DNA from 4 places in the Massilia sp. 9096 genome. Region 4 is predicted to be linked to each of the others. Evidence: predicted binding sites of a transcription regulator. Region 4 holds the regulator's gene; each other region holds the start of a gene.
The links. Region 4 encodes sigma-54, which starts transcription at its own class of promoters, with help from an activator protein. Its sites were predicted from a motif close to TGGCANGNAANCTGCTTT; they were not measured.

Region 1 (4,981 bases), 4.4 Mb from region 4:
GGATGTGGCGCGCGGCTTCGTCGAAACCCAGGTGCAGGGCTTCGATCCGGGCCAGGTGGTCGTATTCGAGGGTGATGTCGCGGAACAGGCCGGACAGGCGCGAGACCGAGACGGTCCAGATCACGGGTTGGTGGGCGGTGGCAGCATCGATCATGTTTCAAGTGTAGTGCATTCCAGCCGCGCCATGTTTCAAGTGAAACGCTCGCGGGCTTTCCGGGAAGCTGACAAAACAGTGCCCGCCGTAAGAATCGGGTAAGCGGACCGCCGTAGGATCACCTCAGCCTGTCAATAAAGGCACTACTAAAAATCACGAGAATGATTGGAGACAAAAGTGGAACAAGATCTCGTTCAACGGGTCAAAAGCGACCCGAATTACCATAAGCTCGTCACGACGCGCTCGCGCTACGGCTGGACCCTGGCCGTGCTGGTGCTGATCGCCTACTACGGCTTCACCCTGCTGAACGCCTTCGCCAAGTCCTTCATGGGCTCGCGTGTCGGCGAAGGCGCCATGTCCTGGGGCATTCCGCTGGGCCTGTTCGTGATCGTGTTCACGGTCGCCGTCACCGCCATCTACGTGCGCCGCGCCAACCGCGAATTCGACGCCCTGACCGAAGCGATCCAGCGCAACGCCGGCGCCGCCACCACCACCACCGCCACCGGCGCCGTCAAGCAGGAGAAAGCCGCATGAAGAACCTGCTGCGCACCTGCTCCGCCCTGGCCCTGACGGCCGCCGCCGGCGCCGCCCTGGCCGCGCCCGACGTCGGCCAGACGGTCAAGCAAGCCACCAACTACACCGCGATCATCATGTTCGCGGTGTTCGTCGTGCTGACCCTGTTCATCACCAAGTGGGCCGCCGCGCGCACCCGCTCGGCATCGGACTTCTACACCGCCGGCGGCGGCATCACCGGTTTCCAGAACGGCCTGGCGATCGCCGGCGACTTCATGTCGGCCGCATCCTTCCTGGGCATCTCGGCATCGGTGTTCGCCAACGGCTTCGACGGCCTGATCTACGCGATCGGCTTCCTGGTCGGCTGGCCGATCCTGACCTTCCTGATGGCCGAGCGCCTGCGCAACCTGGGCCGCTTTACCTTCGCCGACGTGGCCGCCTACCGCTTCGCCCAGAAGCCGGTGCGCAGCTTCGCCGCCGCCGGCACCCTGGTCACCGTGCTGTTCTACCTGATCGCGCAGATGGTCGGCGCCGGCCAGCTGATCAAGCTGCTGTTCGGCCTGGACTACTGGATCGCGGTCGTCATCGTCGGCGTGCTGATGATGGTGTACGTGCTGTTCGGCGGCATGACCGCCACCACCTGGGTGCAGATCATCAAGGCCGTGATGCTGCTGGCCGGCACGAGCTACATGGCGTTTGCGGTCCTGTCGCTGTACCACTTCAGCCCGAACGAACTGTTCGCCAAGGCCGTTGAAGTACACAGCAAGCACGAGGCGATCATGGGCCCGGGCACCTTCATCAAGGACCCGATCTCCGGCATCTCCTTCGGCATGGCGCTGATGTTCGGCACCGCCGGCCTGCCGCACATCCTGATGCGCTTCTTCACCGTTCCAAGCGCCAAGGAAGCGCGCAAGTCGGTGCTGTGGGCGACCACCTGGATCGGCTACTTCTACATCCTGGTGTTCGTGATCGGCTTCGGCGCGATCGTGCTGGTCGGCACCAACCCGGCCTTCCTGGACGCCGACGGCAAACTGCTGGGCGGCGGCAACATGGCGGCCGTGCACCTGGCCAAGGCCGTGGGCGGCAACGTCTTCCTCGGCTTCATCTCGGCCGTGGCCTTCGCCACCATCCTGGCAGTCGTGGCCGGCCTGACCCTGTCCGGCGCCTCGGCGGTGTCGCACGACATCTACTCGGTCGTCATGAAGCGGGGCCAGCCGGCCCCGGGCAGCGAACTGCGCGTCTCCAAGATCACGACGATGGTGCTCGGCCTGGTCGCCGTGTTACTGGGCATCGTGTTCGAGAAAGTCAACGTCGCCTTCATGGTGTCGCTGGCCTTCGCGATCGCGGCCTCGGCCAACTTCCCGGTGCTGTTCCTGTCCCTGCTGTGGAGCAAGTGCACGACCCGCGGCGCGACCATCGGCGGCTTCCTCGGCCTGGTCACGGCGCTGGGCCTGACCATCGTCTCGAAGTCGGTGTGGGTCGACGTGTTCCACAACAAGGATGCGATCTTCCCGTACACCTCGCCGGCGCTGTTCTCGATGATCGTCGGCTTCGTGGGCGTGTGGCTGTTCTCGATCACCGACAAGAGCCCGCGCGCGGCCATCGACAAGGCCGGCTTCGAGGCGCAGGAAGTGCGTTCGGAAACCGGTATCGGTGCTTCGGGCGCGACCGCGCACTAATCGATAAGCCATCTGAAACCGTCGTCCCGGCCCATGCCGGCACGACGGTTTTTTTACGTCCTAGCTTCTCTTTGCTGTTTCGCTGTGCCGTTTCGGTGTTCCAGTTTGAAACATCGTGAAACGCTGCCACGCTCGCCTTGCTTGCCGCGTGCGCCCAAGTCCTTGAAAATCCAGCCTGTCGTGCCGTCGCGGCGATTGGCACGGTCCTTGCAAATACTGGGTGGTCATCCACGAATGCATCGAGAAAGGCAAGACCATGAGCCAACCATCCGCAGGCGCCCGATTCCGCCTGGCCGTGCAGGAAGAGCACCCGCTGCAAGTCGTGGGCGCGATCAACGCCAACCACGCGCTGCTGGCCAAGCGCGCCGGCTACCGCGCCATCTACCTGTCGGGTGGGGGCGTCGCGGCCGGGTCGCTGGGCCTGCCCGACCTGGGCATTTCCGGCCTGGAAGACGTGCTGATCGACGTGCGCCGCATCACCGACGTGTGCGACCTGCCGCTGCTGGTCGACGTCGACACCGGCTTCGGCGCCTCGGCCTTCAACGTCGCGCGCACCGTGCGCTCGCTGGCCAAGGCCGGCGCCGCCGCCTGCCACATCGAAGACCAGGTCGGCGCCAAGCGCTGCGGCCACCGCCCGGGCAAGGAAATCGTCAGCCAGGGCGAGATGGTCGACCGCATCAAGGCCGCGGCTGATGCGCGCCTCGACGACGACTTCGTGATCATGGCGCGCACCGACGCGCTGGCGGTCGAAGGCCTGGACAAGGCGGTCGAGCGCGCGGTGGCCTGCGTCGAAGCCGGCGCCGACATGATCTTCCCGGAAGCGATCACCAGCCTGGAGATGTACAAGCGCTTCAAGGAAGCGGTCAAGGTGCCGATCCTGGCCAACATCACCGAGTTCGGCGCGACGCCGTTGTTCACGGTGGACGAGCTGCGCGGCGCCGACGTCGACATCGTGCTGTACCCGCTGTCGGCCTTCCGCGCGATGAACAAGGCGGCCGAGAACGTCTACACCGCGATCCGCCGCGACGGCACCCAGCAGAACGTGGTCGACACCATGCAGACGCGCGCCGAACTCTACGACCGCATCGACTATCACAGCTTCGAGCAGAAGCTCGACGCGCTGTTCGCCCAGAACAAGACGAAATAAGCCAACGAGGAGACACGACATGAGCGAAACCAACAAGACCGAAGCCGCCACGTTCAAACCGAAGAAATCGGTCGCGCTGTCCGGCGTCGCCGCCGGCAATACCGCGCTGTGCTCGGTGGGCCGCTCCGGCAACGACCTGCATTACCGCGGCTACGACATCCTGGATGTGGCCACCAACAGCGAGTTCGAGGAGATCGCCTACCTGCTGGTGCACGGCAAGCTCCCCAACGACGGCGAACTGCGCGGCTACAAGGCCAAGCTGAAGTCCTTGCGCGGCCTGCCGCAGGCGGTCAAGGCGGCGCTGGAAACGCTGCCGGCCGGCGCCCACCCGATGGACGTGATGCGCACCGGCGCCTCGGTCCTGGGCTGCGTGCTGCCCGAGAAGGACGACCACAACGTCGCCGGCGCGCGCGACGTGGCCGATCGCCTGATGGCCTCGTTCGGCTCGATGCTGCTGTACTGGTACCACTACAGCCACAACGGCAAGCGCATCGACGTCGAGACCGACGACGACTCGATCGGCGGCCATTTCCTGCACCTGCTGCATGGCTTCAAGCCGCCCGAGGCCTGGGTCAAGGCGATGCATACCTCGCTGATCCTGTACGCCGAGCACGAGTTCAACGCCTCGACCTTCACCGCGCGCGTGATCGCCGGCACCGGCGCCGACATCCACTCGGCGATCACCGGCGCGATCGGCGCGTTGCGCGGCCCGAAGCACGGCGGCGCCAACGAAGTCGCGCTGGACATCCAGAAACGCTACGAAAACGCCGACGAAGCCGAGGCCGACATCCGTGCGCGCGTGGCCAACAAGGAAGTGGTGATCGGCTTCGGCCACCCGGTCTACACCATCTCGGATCCGCGCAACAAGGTAATCAAGGAAGTGGCGCGCTCGCTGTCGCAGCAGGGTGGATCGATGAAGATGTTCGACATCGCCGAGCGCCTGGAATCGGTCATGTGGGAAGTCAAGAAGATGTTCCCGAACCTGGACTGGTTCTCGGCCGTGTCGTACCACATGATGGGCGTGCCGACGGCGATGTTCACGCCGCTGTTCGTCATCGCGCGCACCTCGGGCTGGTCGGCCCACGTGATCGAGCAGCGTATCGACAACAAGATCATCCGTCCGAGCGCCAACTACGTCGGCCCGGAAGACCTGCAGTTCGTGCCGCTTGCCGAGCGTAAATAAGCCGATGGACAGCGGCGCCATCGACGTCCGCCGGCTCGGCCCCGCCGACGTGGCCCAGTACCGCAGCCTGCGCCTGGCCAGCCTGCGCGAGCATCCGTATGCCCACGGCCCGGACTATCGCGAGGCGATGGCGCAGGACGAGGCCTGGCATGCCAGGCGCCTGGCCAGGCAGGATTACACCTGGTTCGGCGCGTTCGACAATGCGCTCGAGGCCCCATCCTTGGTCGGCGCGATCTGCCTGCGCGCCAAGGAAGGCAGCCGCCTGCACCACACGGCCAGCCTGAACAGCCTGATGGTCGCAAGCA
Region 2 (4,981 bases), 1.0 Mb from region 4:
ACAGCGCCTGACGGCCGACGCCGCCAGCAGCACCGATCCGGAATGGTCGGCCGCCGGCGACGCCATCTATTTCCTGTCGGCCCGCTCGGGCTCATCGCAAGTCTGGCGCCTGCCGCTGGATAAGAATGGCGGCGCCGGCGCCCAGCCGCTGCAGGTGACCAACCTGCCGCTCGACGTCGACGCCTTCCGCGTTTCGCCGAAGGACGACCGTATCGCCTTCAGCGTGTCCGTGTTCCGCGACTGCGCCGACCTGGCCTGCACCACGCAGCGCCTGGACGCGCGCGCAAAGGACAAGGCGAGCGGCAAGCTGTACGACCACCTGTTCGTGCGTCACTGGGACACCTGGGCCGACGGCCGCAACGCCGTGCTGTTCTCGGCGCCGTTCGACGCCCAGGGCAAGGTCAGCGCCGCGCCGGTCAGCCTGTCCGGTTCGCTCGACGGCGACGTGCCCTCCAAACCCTTCGGCGACCGCGAGGAATTCCGCTTCAGCCCGGACGGCAAGAGCGTCGTGTTCTCGATCCGTATCGCCGGCAGGACCGAGGCCTGGTCGACCAACTTCGACCTGTACACGGTGGCAGCAAGCGGCGGCCAGGCGCCGCGCAACCTCACGGCCGACAACCCTGCCTGGGACACCAAGGGCGTGTTCTCGCCGGACGGCCGCACGATCGCCTATCTGGCCATGACGCGCCCGGGCTTCGAGGCGGACCGCTACCACATCGTCCTGCTCGACGTGGCCAGCGGCCGGAAGCGCCACGTGGCCGAGAGCTGGGACCGCTCGCCCGGCAATATCCAATGGAGCGCGGATGGCAAATCGCTGATCGCCGACGCCGAGGACATCGGCCAGCACAAGCTGTTCTCAATCGATGTCGCCAGCGGCAAGGTCACGCCGCTGACCGGCCAAGGCGCGATCGGCGGCTACGACCTGCGCGGCAACACCCTCGCCTACACGCAGACCAACCTGGCGTCCGGCGCCCAGCTGTTCGCCACCACGCTGGCCGACGGCAAGACCGTCCAGCTGACGCACCAGAATGCCCAGCAGCTCGCCGACGTGCGCTGGGGCGAGTACGAGCAGTTCTCGTTCAAGGGCGCGAACGGCGACACCGTGCATGGCTACGTGATGAAGCCGTGGAATTATGAGCAGGGCAAGACCTACCCGGTCGCCTTCCTGGTGCACGGCGGCCCGCAGGGCAGCTTCGGCAATGGCTGGAGCTACCGCTGGAATCCGCAGGTGTACGCCGGCGCCGGCTACGCCACCGTGTTCATCGACTTTCATGGTTCGACCGGCTACGGCCAGAAGTTCACCGATGCCATCAGCGGCGACTGGGGCGGCAAGCCGCTCGAGGACTTGAAAAAAGGCCTGGCCGCGGCCACCGCCAAGTACGGCTGGCTCGACCGCTCGCATGCCTGCGCACTCGGCGCGTCCTACGGCGGCTACATGATGAACTGGATCGAAGGCAACTGGTCGGACGGCTTCAAGTGCATCGTCAACCACGACGGCGTGTTCGATACCCGCGGCATGGCCTACTCGAGCGAAGAACAGTGGTTCACCGACTGGGAAAACGGCGGCGGCCCGTATTTCGCCATGCCGGACAAGCACGAGCAATTCAATCCGGTCCGCTTCGTGAACAACTGGAAGACGCCGATGCTGGTCGTACAGGGCGACATGGACTTCCGCATCCCGACCACGCAAGGCCTGTCGACCTTCACCGCGCTGCAACGCAAGGGCATCGAAAGCAAGCTGCTGGTGTTCCCGGACGAGAACCACTGGGTGCTCAAGCCGGCCAACTCGGTGCTGTGGCATCACACGGTGATGAACTGGCTGGATGCGCACCTGAAGCAGTGAGCCTGCCGATAGCGCATCACTATCGCACGATGAGAAAACGCCTGCTGCGGCAGGCGTTTTCTCTAGCGTGTTCGACTGCGTTAGCGAAGGCTTCAAATAAAACACCCGGTCGAAGCCGGGTGTTTTGGTAGTGCTTTCAGCAGCCCAGGATTACGGGGTAGTGATGTTGTTCTTCTCGAGCGTCTGTTGTGCAGTCGAGTTAGCCGACACTGCGCTGCCATCGACTTTCCAAGTCACGGTGGACTCATTTACGGTCGGGGTCACGGTAAAGGTCTTGCCGTTCACGTCGCTGTTGATCCCGCCTGCGAAAACAGCGCTGATGGTGCCGCCGGACACGGTTGCCGATGCCAGCTCTTTGGTGGGGGTGAATGCAGGGATGCTCACGCCTGCTGCGCCGGTAGTGCAACCGGTTTTGTCGCCGCCAGCTTCCTGGATGCAGTTCGCCACTGCGGTCTGCAGCGATGATACCGAGCTCAGCGCCGCGCCGACTTTGGCTTTGATGACATAGTTCGAGTACGCCGGGATCGCGACAGCGGCCAGGATGCCGATGATGGCGACGACGATCATCAGTTCGATCAGGGTAAAGCCGGCTTCGACTTTCTTAACGATTTTCGGTGCTTTCATGGTGTTTCTCCAGGTTTGGTACTACAAAAATTAAGAGGTGAACTGCGTATCTGGTACTGCCTTGCTTCTGCTCTTCTATATGCAAGCGCCGTGCCAGCTTATTTCCATACGGAATCACCCATTTTTTCGTGCCAAACGCGGTGCCATGACCGTTTTTGTCTTGCCGTGCGACAATTTTTGTCACTCGGCAGTGCCGACCTTTGTCATGACGACGCCAATTACATACTGTGGACGAAAATTGTCACTACTCGACCGTGCCAAGGGTGGCATCAAAAAAAACGGGACGCCGCAGCGTCCCGTTCTTGTCAGCAGGGTCTAGGACCGCTGGATTACAGCATCGCCTTCAGCAGACGCGCCATTTCCGACGGGTTCTTGGTGACCGTGATGCCGCAGGCTTCCATGATTTCCAGCTTGGCTTGCGCGGTGTCGGCGCCGCCCGAGATCAGCGCGCCGGCGTGGCCCATGCGCTTGCCCGGAGGCGCGGTGACGCCAGCGATGAAGCCGACGACCGGCTTCTTCATGTTGTCCTTGATCCAGTACGCAGCGTTCGCCTCGTCCGGGCCGCCGATCTCGCCGATCATGATGACGGCGTCGGTTTCCGGATCGTCGTTAAACATCTTCATCACGTCGATGTGCTTCAGACCGTTGATCGGGTCACCGCCGATGCCGACTGCCGACGATTGGCCCAGGCCCAGCGCGGTCAGCTGACCGACGGCTTCATAGGTCAGGGTGCCCGAACGCGACACGACGCCGATGCGGCCCTTGCGGTGGATGTGACCCGGCATGATGCCGATCTTGATTTCGTCAGGGGTGATCAGACCCGGGCAGTTCGGGCCCAGCAGCAGGGTCTTCGAACCGGCCTTGGCCATGCGATCCTTGACTTCCATCATGTCACGGACCGGGATGCCTTCGGTGATGCAGATTGCCAGGTCCAGCTCGGCTTCGACGGCTTCCCAGATCGCGGCGGCGGCGCCTGCCGGCGGCACGTAGATCACGGAGACGTTGGCGCCGGTTTCGGCCTTGGCTTCCTTGACGTTGGCAAAAATCGGGATGCCTTCGAAGTCTTCGCCGGCTTTCTTCGGGTTCACGCCGGCGACGAAGGCTTCACGGCCATTCGCGTAGTCGCGGCACATGCGGGTGTGGAACTGGCCGGTCTTGCCGGTAATACCCTGGGTGATGACTTTGGTGTCTTTGTTGATCAGAATCGACATTTTGTTTCCTTCGCGAATTAAGCTTGGCCAGCGGCAGCGGCAACCACTTGCTTCGCTGCGTCTTCCATGGTGTCAGCCGAGATGATCGGCAGGCCGGAGTCGGCCAGCATCTTCTTGCCCAGGTCTTCGTTGGTGCCCTTCATGCGCACGACCAGCGGCACTTGCAGCGACACGGCCTTCGATGCGGTGATGACGCCTTCGGCGATCACGTCGCAACGCATGATGCCGCCGAAGATGTTGACCAGGATCGCCTTCAGGCCCGGGTTCTTCAGCATGATCTTGAATGCTTCGGTGACTTTCTCAGCCGTCGCACCGCCGCCCACGTCCAGGAAGTTGGCCGGCTCGCCGCCGAACAGCTTGATGGTGTCCATGGTCGCCATGGCCAGGCCGGCGCCGTTCACCAGGCAGCCGATGTTGCCGTCCAGCGAGATGTAAGCCAGGTCGAATTTCGACGCTTCGACTTCGGCCGGATCTTCTTCGTCCAGGTCGCGGTAGGCGACGATTTCCGGGTGGCGGAACAGGGCGTTCGAGTCGAAGTTGAACTTGGCGTCCAGGGCGATGACTTTGCCGTCGCCGGTCAGGATCAGCGGGTTGATTTCGGCCAGCGATGCGTCGGTTTCCCAGTAGGCTTTGTACAGGCCTTGCAGGTTGGTGCGCGCTTGCTCGATCGAAGCGTCCGGCACGCCGATCTTGCGGGCGACGTCGTCGGCGTCAGCGTCGGTCAGGCCGACCGACGGATCGATCACGACGTTGTGGATCTTTTCCGGGTTGCTGTGCGCGACTTCTTCGATGTCCATGCCGCCTTCCGACGAGGCCATCAGCACGACGCGCTGGGTGACGCGGTCGGTGACCATCGACACGTACAGTTCTTTCTTGATGTCGGCGCCTTCTTCGATCAGCAGGCGACGCACTTTCTGGCCTTCCGGGCCGGTCTGGTGGGTAATCAGCTGCATGCCCAGGATCTGGTCCGCGTATTCGCGCACCTGGTCCAGCGATTTGGCGACTTTCACGCCGCCGCCCTTGCCGCGACCGCCAGCATGGATCTGGGCCTTGACCACCCAAACCGGTCCGCCCAGCTCTTCAGCTGCCTTGACAGCACCGTCGACCGAGTCGCACGGAATGCCGCGCGGAACAGTCACTCCGAATTTTCGGAGGATCTCTTTGCCCTGATACTCATGGATTTTCATGCTGGCTTCCCTTCTGTTACTGATTAGATGCGGTTAAATAAATGGAGCGGAAAAGACATCGTCGAATACTACCCCGGTACCGCCTTCAAGACCCATTGCGGATAATACTTTTCGAC
Region 3 (4,981 bases), 560 kb from region 4:
CCGACTTGAACACGTCCGGCGCGCGCAGCAGGCCCATCAGGGTCATGAAGCCGCCGTAGCTGCCGCCGTAGACGCCGACGTTGGCCGCGTCGCCCTGCTGGTTGGCGACCATCCAGTTGACGCCGTCCAGGTAGTCGTCCAGTTCCGGATGGCCCATCTGGCGATAGATCGCGGTGCGCCACTTGGCGCCGTAGCCCTTCGAGGCGCGGTAGTCCATCGCCATCACGACGTAGCCCTTCTGCGCCAGCATGTTGTTGAACATCTGCTCGCGGAAGTAGATGCTCCAGCGCTGCGACACGTCCTGCAGGTAGCCGGCGCCGTGAACGAACATCACGACCGGGTACTTCTTGCCCGGCTCCATCTGGGCTGGTCGGTACACCTTGGCCCAGATCGGGGCGCCGCCGTGGGTCGACGGCACGGCCACGAACTGCGGCTGGATCCACTCGCGCGCCTTGTAGTCCGGGGTGCGGGTGTCGGTCAGCCTGGCCGCCGCGCCGCCCGACGAGGACAGGGTCGCGATCTGTTGCGGCAAGTAGGCGCTCGAGTAATGCACCAGCAGCTTCTTCTGGTCGGGCGACAGGCGGAAGTCCTCGACGCCGCCGTCCAGCGAAGTCACTTCGCGCACGCCGGCGTCCCTGGCCGAGACCGCGCAGACTTCATACGCGATCGGCGTCTTGCGGTTGCACATCATCCAGGCGGTCTGGCCGTCGGCCGACCAGGCCACGTCGCTGGCTTCCCAGTTGCCCTGGGTGAGCGCGCGCGTGCGCCCGTCCGCGCCACGCGTGTACAGGTGCGAGTAGCCGGTTTCCTCGGACAGGTACCACAGCGTGCCGTTGTCCGGCAGCCAGCCGAAGTCGTTGTTGTCGAAGTTGATCCAGGCCGGATCGGTGAGGCGATGCACCGGCTTGAGCGCGCCCTGGGGCAGGTCGACGGTGGCGATCCAGCGGTCCTTGTTGTCGATCGCGCGCAGCATCACGGCGACGTTGCTGCCGTCCCGGCTCCAGACGATCGACTCGCCTTCGAAGCCGACCTGCACCGGACGGTTGCCCTTCAGGGCGGGCAGCTTGCGCTCGGCGCGCAGCTGGGCCAGCGGGTCGGTGGCGATGCCGGGCAGGACGTCGAACGATACGTCCTTGATCTGGCGCGTGACCAGGTCGACCAGCTTGAGCGCGTGCGGGACCGGGTCGTTGCGGCCGACGCGGGTGCGCTCGTCCGAGGTCTCTTCATAGCCGCTTTCGGTGACGTAGCGCGGCATCTTGCCGACGCGGCCCTTGTCGTAGCCCTTGGGCGCGGTCACGACCAGCAGCCAGCGGCCATCCGGCGACAGGTGGCTGTCCAGCACGGTAAGCTTGTCGCCCAGGTAGATGGGCTCGCGCGCGCGCGTGGGATCGGCGCGGCGCTCGTCCTCGGCGCGCATGCGCAGGGCGTCGCGCTCGTCCTTCTGGCGCTTGAGCGTGGCGATCAGGCGCAGCTGCAGGTCGCGCTGCGCGTCCGGGTCGATCGCTTGCGGGTCCTTGGCGGCGCGCAGGATGGCCAGCGGGCCGGTCACACGCTCGGCGCGGTCCCAGCCGTACCACTCGTCGCCGGCGCGGAACTGCACGCTCTTTTCGTCTTTTGAATACTGCACGGCGCGGATCGGGCTGCCCAGGGCGCGCGTGATCTGGACCAGCGCACCGTTCTTGAGGTCGCGTTCGAACAGGTCGCCGTTGCGCAGCATGATGGCGCGCGTGCGGGCGCGGTTGTAGACCATGGCCGCGCTGTCCAGCCTGGCCAGTTCGGCGTCGGTCACCTGACGGAGCTTGCCGCCGGCCGCTTCCCAGGTGTCGCGCACCGGCGACCCGGCGCGCTTCTGCTTATAGAAGACGTCCTTGCCGTCCCAGCTCCACCAGGCGGCTTCGACCGGGTTGCCGATCCAGTCCGGATTGGCCATGGCCTGGTCGAGGGTGATCGGGGTCGGGGCGGCGGAGGCGCTGCTGAACGCAGCCATCAGCGCCGCAAGAACGGTAAAGGCAGGAAGTCGCATCGTGAATCGCTTTATGAAAGAACAAGAATGCTCGGGCGGCAAAATTGCAAAAAAGGATTCTAGCCCAGCGATATGCGATGCAGGTAAGAATTGGGGAGAACTTCAGGGGAGAAACGTCGAAGAAGTGGCGCGCGTGCGTAAGTACTGCACGAGAATGTAAAAAGCGGCGTTGCAAATGACAACGCCCGGCACATGCCGGGCGCATCGGAGACTCGAGCAGGAAACCGGGCGATCAGCCGGGTTGCTTCAGCTGCGGGTGTTCCGAGATCCACAGTTCGTTCGGCGTGGTGACCGACGGGTTGCGGATGAACATCACGATACGGGCAACGATGGCCAGGGCCGAGACGGAAACGGTGACGTATTCGACGGGCGTCATGATTATTCCTTGTTCAGGGTTTGATTGCGCGCCACAGCGGCGCTCGCCGGCTGGCCGGCGTCCAGGACGAACCAGCCGCCATGGGCCTGGTACATCTCGATCGCGAAAGCGCGGATCTTGCCGAGGGTCTCGGCGATTTGCTGGCGCACGCCGTGCGCCTGGGTCATGGTTGCAGTGGTCATCGAATTCTCCGGTTGATCTGAAATCTGTGTTGTTGCGGTGCAGTATAGAGAGGCTTTCGTCATAAATGAACTTTTAGTTTGTGATGTTCTTCATTCGCAAAACGAATATTTTCCGCAAGACAACTATTATTCTTTGTAGAGTCTAGATATCTTTTCTCGTGATATCTCCCCGTTCGCCACACGACTTGGCGCGAGATCTGGCCCAAAACTTGCATACCTCAACCGTATGAAATCGCCCCCTGTCCCGCGCACCCTGCGCATCGTCGTCGTCAACATCGCGCCCGGTGGCGCGGACGAACAGACCATGCAGGCCCAGGCCCGGCGCAACACGGCGTTGCGCATCGGCCTGCTCGAATCGGGCTACGACATCGTCGCCTCGCTGCCGGCCGACATCTTCCTGCCCGAGCGGATCGCCCAGATCCAGCCGGACATGATCATCATCGACAGCGAATCCGATGCGCGCGACGTGCTCGAACACATCGTGATCGCCACCCGCGACGAGCCGCGTCCGATCGTGCTGTTCACCGACGACCAGACCCCGGCCAGCATGGACGCCGCGATCGCCGCCGGGGTCTCGGCCTACATCGTGGCCGGGCTGCAGGCCGAGCGCGTGAAACCGGTGCTGGACGTCGCGCTGGCCCGCTTCAAGCGCGAGCAGAAGCTGCTGGACGAATTGACCGACACGCGGCGCCAGCTGGCCGAGCGCAAGCTGATCGAACGCGCCAAAGGCGTGCTGATGGCGCGCAACCGCATGACCGAGGACGAGGCCTACCAGAAGCTGCGCAGCATGGCGATGAACAAGAAACTCAAGCTGGCCGAGGTTGCGCAGCGCATCCTCGACGTCGAGGACCTGCTGTGATGCGCTCCTCTTTCATGAAGGTATCGATATGACAGGCGCATGGGTGGCGGGTTCCGACCGGCCGGAGAAAAAGGTGATCAAGGTCGGCTTCATGCCGCTGACCGACTGCGCCTCCTTGGTGATGGCGTCCGTGCTCGGGCTCGACGAAAAATACGGCATCAAGCTGGAGCTCAGCCGCCAGCACTCGTGGTCGGGCATGCGCGACCGCGTGATCAACGGCGAGCTGGACGCCGCACACGCCCTGTACGGCCTGCTCTACGGCGTCGAGATGGGCATCGGCTGCGCCGCGACACCGATGGCTGTGCTGATGGGCCTGTCGCGCAACGGCCAGGCGATCACGCTCTCGCGCGCGCTCGCGCAGGCGGGCGTGACCGACCTCGATGCGCTGTCTTCGGCCATGCGCGGCAGCGGACGCCGCTTCACCTTCGCCCACACCTTCCCGACCGGGAACCACGCGATGCTCCTGTATTACTGGCTGGCCGCGGGCGGCATCGACCCGGTGCGCGACGCCCAGATCGTCACGGTGCCGCCCAGCCAGATGGCGGCCAACCTGGCGGCCGGTCACATGGATGGCTTTTGCGTCGGCGAACCGTGGAACGGGCGCGCGGTACTCGACGGCAGCGGCGTCACGGTCGCGACCAGCCAGGACGTCTGGCCCGATCACCCTGGCAAGGCGCTCGGCGCGCGCGCCGATTTCGCCGATGCCAATCCGCACGCCTGCCGCGCGCTGATCGCGGCCGTGCTGGAAGCCGGGCGCTGGATCGACGCCTCCGGCGAACACCGCGAGGCTGCCGCCGAGGTGCTGTCCAGCCCCGCCTACGTCAACGCCGACCGCGCCATCATCGCCCCGCGCCTGCATGGCCGGTACGACAACGGCATGGGACTGCGCTGGGTCGACCCGCATCCGCTGCGCTTCCACCAGGACGGCGACGCCAACTTCCCCTATGTCTCGGACGGCATGTGGTTCATGACCCAGCACCGGCGCTGGGGCCTGCTGCGCGAAGACGTCGACTACCAGGCGGTCGCCGGCCGCGTCAACCGCGTCGGCCTGTACCGCGAAGCGGCGCTGCTGGCCGGCGTGAGCGCGCCTTACGGATTGACGCGTTCCTCGATCCTCATCGACGGCAAGACCTGGGACGGTAAAGACGCGGACGCTTATATCTCGTCGTTTGCGATCCGCAACCGCGCACTGATCAAAATCTAGGCGCTGCACCGAAGTGCATGCGCTTGCACATGAACGCCCGCTTTTCGGGCATGGTGCACTGCAATGACGCATGCCTCATCCTTGTGCAGCGCCGCGTGAGAGGGAAGGGACCTCTGGCACGGCTCTTGCAATTAACCGGGTAGTGGATCAACGGCGATCCCTGAACGAATCACATGACCGGTCCAACGGCGGACCGACAACCGGACAACGGCGTCCGCTGCAACCTTATCCATGCTCACGCATTCGTAAGGCCAGGCAGCGGGCGCCGTTTTGTTTTTGATATCGCAGATGCACAACAGGGGCTGATAATGATGTCGGGCAAAGCTAACAGCATCAA
Region 4 (4,981 bases):
GAGACCGCGGTGCGCCGCAAGATGCGCCTGAAACTCATCGTCCACCTGGTCAAGCGCGGCGCGCTGGACGAGGAAGTCGAGCGCCTGCCGTTCCACTTCCCGACCGAAGACGTGCTGGGCCTGCCGATCCGCAAGGTCGTGATCCCGGTCGCGGCCGGCCGCAACATCGCGGTGCTGCTCGAGGCCGCGGTGCGCAACACGATCCTGCAGTTGCGCGGCATCGATACGCTGCAGGAGTTCATGGAGCGGCAGCGGCAGGCAATGAGCAGCGATTAATGCGCTGCATTACAGTGCCGGCCCTCGCGGCCCGGCCCGCTCCGCAGGCGTGAAGCCATGCTTCACGAAACCCCTGCTCCGCCAGCGGCAGGCAATGAGCAGCGATTAAGCAGCATTCATCGCGCGTCTTTGACGAATTCATCGACAATTATTGCGGTATGATGCGCTCATGCGCATTGTACTCATCACCGGTATCTCGGGCTCCGGCAAATCGGTTGCCCTGAACGTCCTCGAAGACGCGGGTTATTATTGCGTCGACAATCTTCCACCCGCCCTGCTGCCGGCCCTGGTCAAGACCGTCGACGGCGACCCGGACAAGAAGATCGCGGTCGCGGTCGACGCCCGCAGCGCCGAGTCGCTGGCCGAGCTGCCGGCCACGGTCAGCACGCTGCGCGACGAAGGCCACCAGGTCAAGGTGATCTTCCTGACCTCGAGCACGCATTCGCTGGTCGCGCGCTTTTCCGAAACGCGGCGCAGCCACCCGCTGTCGCACGAACTGCGTCCCGGCGAGAACCCGGCGTCGCGCCGCACGCTGATCGAGTGCATCCTGGAAGAGCGCGACCGCCTGGGACCGATCGAAAAGCTCGGCCACGTGATCGACACCTCCGAGCTGTCGGCCAACAAGCTGCGTGCCTGGGTCAAGGAACTGGCCGAGGTCGAACACGCGCCGCTGACGCTGTTCTTCGAATCGTTCGCCTTCAAGCACGGGGTGCCGCTGGACGCCGACTTCGTGTTCGACGTGCGTGCCGTGCCGAATCCCTACTACGACCTGACGCTGCGCCCGCTGAATGGCCGCGACGCGCCGGTGATCGCCTTCCTCGACGCCCAGCCGCAAGCGACCGAGCTGCTGTCGGACATCCGCGCCTTCATCGCCAAATGGCTGCCCTCGTTCAAGAAGGACAACCGCAGCTACCTGACGGTGGCGGTCGGCTGCACCGGCGGCCAGCACCGTTCGGTGTACATGGCGGAGCGGCTCGGGGCGTATTTCGGCGATACCGAGCGCGTGGTGGTCAGGCACCGCGAGCAGCCGTAAGGCCTCGCGCGGGACTGCGCGTCACGCGCGCGCGAGGATCACAGATGGCGCAGCGGATGCGCCCAGTCCGGCCACACCGGTTCGAAAAAGCGCGCCACCATGTCCGGCGTGACCGCATCCAGCGCCGGCGGATTCCAGGCAGGCCGGTTGTCCTTGTCGATCACCAGCGCGCGTACGCCTTCCAGCACTTCGCCGTGTTCGAAGTTGCGGCGCACCACCGAACGCTCCATGCGCAGGCAGTCGGCCACGCCCATGGCGGCGCCGCGTTCGAGCATCTCGTGGGTCACGCACATCATCAACGGCGAGCGCTGGCGCATCGCCTGCAGCGCCTGCTGCGCGAACGGATCGTCGTCGCCGGCCAGCGCGGCCATGATGGCGGACACCGATGCCGCGCCGAAGTGGCGGTCGATGACGCTGCGCGCGGCTTGCAGCTTGCTCGCGCCGGCCTGCTGCGCAAACGGTGCGGCAAAGTCGCGCATGGCCGCCGGCAGTTGCGCACCCGGGGTCGCCTCGATCAATGCGTGCAGCGCGCCCATCTGCTCACCCGGCACGAACGCGTCCGCCAACCCGACATACAGCGCATCCGCCGCGCCAATTGTCGCGCCCGTCACGCCCAGATACACCCCCAGCTTGCCCGGCGCATGCGACAGGAAGTGACTGCCGCCCACGTCCGGGAACAGCCCGATGTTCACCTCCGGCATCGCCATCTTGGTCCGCTCGGTCACGATGCGCAGTGCGCAGTCGGGGCCGCCTTGCGCGATGCCCATGCCGCCGCCCATGACGACGCCATCCATCAGCGCGATGTAGGGCTTGGGATAAAAATGGATCAGGTGATTGAGCGCGTATTCTTCGGTGAAGAAATCTTCGAGCAGCGCGCTGCCACCGCCCGGCGTGGCACGGCCGGCTTCGTAAAAGAAGCGGATGTCGCCGCCCGCGCACAGCGCTTTTTCGCTGCTGCTGGCGATGACGACCGCATCGACCGCAGGATCGTCGCGCCAGAGCAGCAGGGTCTGCGTCAGCGCACGCACCATGTCGAGCGACAGCGAATTGAGGGCCTTGGGCCGGTCGAGGGTAAAGGTGCCGGTGCCGTTGGCAATGCGGGTCTGCACGTGTTCGCGGGTAGCGTCTGCGCTCATGATGTCGGAGATGGTTGATCTAGCCGCATCATAAAACGAAAAGGGCGCCAGTGCGCCCTTCGTCATGCTGTGCTGCGGACGGCGTCAGGCCGTGGCGGCTGCACTGTCTCCTTCATCCAGCATGCGCTTGTGTCCGGTGTGACTATGATTCTGCAGCATCTGCTTGTATTTGACGACCTGCCTGTCCAGGCGGTCCATCAGCATGTCGATCGCGGCGTACAGGTCGTGCGCGGCGCTGGCGATATGCAGGATCTTTCCCGCCACCCGCAGATTGATCTCGGCCTTTTGGCGTTTGTCTTTTTCGGTGAGATTGTCGATGCAGAGGATGACGTGGGAATCGATCACTTGATCGAAATGGCGGGTGATGCGTTCGAGCTTGTTCTGTACGTATTCACGGATGGCTGGGGTGACATCGAGGTGATGGCCGCTGATGGTGAGATTCATACACACACTCCTTTGAAGATACGCTGCCGCAAGCGTGCGCAGGAGCGCAACAGGCAGCGTTTGTTACAAGGATTTGCGAAGGCTAACGGGCGGGATCTTGAGCGCCTCACGGTATTTGGCGACCGTGCGCCGCGCAATGACCATTCCCTGTTCCCCTAGCATCTCCGCGATCTTGCTGTCGGATAAAGGGTTCTTGGGGTCTTCTGCTCCTGTGAGTTGTACGATGAGAGCCCGGATGGCCGTCGATGATGCTTCGCCTCCCGCCTCGGTGGCAACGTGGCTCCCGAAGAAATACTTCAGCTCGAACATGCCGTGCGGGGTCAGCATGTATTTCTGCGTTGTGACGCGAGAAATTGTGCTCTCGTGTAAACCTAGTGTATCAGCTATCTCGCGTAAAACAAGGGGCCGCATGGCAACCGCGCCGTGCGAGAAAAAGTTGCGCTGCCGTTCGACGATGGCCTGGGCCACGCGCAGGATCGTGTCGAAACGCTGGCGCATGTTCTTGATGAGCCACTTGGCTTCCTGCAGCTGCGCGCTCATCTGGGTCTCGGATTTGCCCTGCTTGAGCGCCTGCGCATACAGGCTGTTCACGCGCAGGCGCGGCATCACTTCGGGATTCAATTGCACGCTCCAGCCATCCTTGGCGCGGCGCACGATCACGTCCGGCACCACGAAGTCCGACACGTCCGAAGCGAACGCGGCGCCCGGGTGCGGGTTGCAGCGGCGGATCACGGCCTGGGCTTCGCGCAGGTCCTCGTCGTCGCAGTCGAGCGCCTTTTTCAGCTTGTTGAATTCGCGCTGGGCGAACCAGCTCAGGTAGCGCTCGACGATGACCAGGGCCATGCGCCGCGTCACCAGCGGCACGCCCGGCATGCGGCGGATCTGCAGCGCCAGGCACTCGGCGGCGCTGCGCGCGCCCACGCCCGCCGGGTCGAGGCTCTGCACCATCGACAGCGCGGTGCGCAGTTCGTCGAACTCGATCTCGAGCTCTTCCGGCAGGCGCGCGTGGATGTCGTCCAGCGATTCCTCGAGGTAGCCGTTGTCGTCGAGCGCGTCGACGATCAGCTCGACCAGGGCGCAGTCGCGCGCCGCGGCGCAGGTCATGCGCACCTGCTCCATCAGGTGTTCGCGCAGCGAGACCGGGCTGGCCTCGAGCTGCGGACGGCCATCCTCTTCCTCGCCGCCGCCGCTCGACCGGCCGCCCTCGCCCCAGTCGCCGTCGTGCTCGGCGGCGTGCACGTCGTCGCCGCCTTCGTGGCCCTCGCCCTCGGCGTTCGCGGCCGGCGCGCTGTGCTCGTCGCTGCCGTTGGCGTTGGCCGGGCTGGGAGCCTCGCCCGGCGTGGCCGGGGCGTTGTTGATGGCGCCGTCGCCCAGCAGGCGCACCGAGCGGTCGAGCGGATCGTCGAGCCGTTCGAGCAGCGGATTATCACTCAGGACCTGCTCGATTTCCTGGTGCAGCTCGAGAGTGGACAGCTGCAGCAGGCGGATCGACTGCTGGAGTTGCGGCGTGAGCGCAAGATGCTGTGATGTCTTGAGTTGCAGCGTCTGTTTCATAACTACATTCTGAAGTGTTCACCCAGATACACGCGGCGTACCGATTCGTCGGCGATGATGTCGTCGGGCCGGCCGGAGGCCAGCACCGCACCCTGGTTGATGATGTAGGCGCGGTCGCAGATGCCGAGCGTCTCGCGCACGTTGTGGTCGGTGATCAGCACGCCGATCCCGCGCTCCTTCAGGAAGCGCACGATGCGCTGGATCTCGATCACGGCGATCGGGTCCACGCCCGCGAACGGCTCGTCCAGCAGCACGAAGCGCGGATCGGTCGCGAGCGCGCGCGCGATCTCGACGCGGCGCCGTTCGCCGCCCGACAGCGACAGCGCCGGGTTCTGGCGCAGCTTGTCGATCTGCAGCTCGCCCAGCAGCTGGTCGAGGCGCTCGTTGATGCGCGCCTTGGACAGCGGCTTGCCGTTCTCGCGCTGCAGCTCGAGCACCGCGCGGATGTTTTCCTCGACCGTCAGGCGGCGGAACACCGAGGCTTCCTGCGGCAGGTAGGACAGGCCCATCAGCGCGCGCCGGTGGATCGGCAGGCTGC

Region 1: prpB (methylisocitrate lyase) is a predicted target of sigma-54. The motif match lies at 2,543-2,560, and genes of this name have one in related genera.
Region 2: FA90_RS16520 (pilin) is a predicted target of sigma-54. The motif match lies at 2,546-2,563, and genes of this name have one in related genera.
Region 3: FA90_RS23760 (ANTAR domain-containing response regulator) is a predicted target of sigma-54. The motif match lies at 2,780-2,797, and genes of this name have one in related genera.

What each region holds. Positions count from the first base shown of each region.
Region 1 is NZ_JQNN01000001.1:475,710-480,690, forward strand. Features, by position in the region: gene prpR (propionate catabolism operon regulatory protein PrpR) at 1-154, opposite strand, end outside; gene FA90_RS02035 (DUF485 domain-containing protein) at 332-688, shown strand; gene FA90_RS02040 (cation acetate symporter) at 685-2,346, shown strand; gene prpB (methylisocitrate lyase) at 2,603-3,493, shown strand; gene prpC (2-methylcitrate synthase) at 3,513-4,676, shown strand; gene FA90_RS02055 (GNAT family N-acetyltransferase) at 4,660-4,981, shown strand, end outside.
Region 2 is NZ_JQNN01000001.1:3,831,067-3,836,047, forward strand. Features, by position in the region: gene FA90_RS16515 (S9 family peptidase) at 1-1,843, shown strand, start outside; gene FA90_RS16520 (pilin) at 1,994-2,467, opposite strand; gene sucD (succinate--CoA ligase subunit alpha) at 2,797-3,678, opposite strand; gene sucC (ADP-forming succinate--CoA ligase subunit beta) at 3,696-4,865, opposite strand; gene FA90_RS16535 (DUF2889 domain-containing protein) at 4,934-4,981, opposite strand, start outside.
Region 3 is NZ_JQNN01000001.1:5,437,159-5,442,139, forward strand. Features, by position in the region: gene FA90_RS23755 (prolyl oligopeptidase family serine peptidase) at 1-2,023, opposite strand, end outside; gene FA90_RS26710 (hypothetical protein) at 2,256-2,399, opposite strand; gene FA90_RS26715 (hypothetical protein) at 2,402-2,581, opposite strand; gene FA90_RS23760 (ANTAR domain-containing response regulator) at 2,808-3,440, shown strand; gene FA90_RS23765 (CmpA/NrtA family ABC transporter substrate-binding protein) at 3,469-4,644, shown strand; gene FA90_RS23770 (MFS transporter) at 4,956-4,981, shown strand, end outside.
Region 4 is NZ_JQNN01000001.1:4,875,318-4,880,298, reverse strand. Features, by position in the region: gene hprK (HPr(Ser) kinase/phosphatase) at 1-276, shown strand, start outside; gene rapZ (RNase adapter RapZ) at 446-1,309, shown strand; gene FA90_RS21185 (enoyl-CoA hydratase/isomerase family protein) at 1,348-2,445, opposite strand; gene hpf (ribosome hibernation-promoting factor, HPF/YfiA family) at 2,530-2,889, opposite strand; gene FA90_RS21175 (RNA polymerase factor sigma-54) at 2,953-4,443, opposite strand; gene lptB (LPS export ABC transporter ATP-binding protein) at 4,446-4,981, opposite strand, start outside.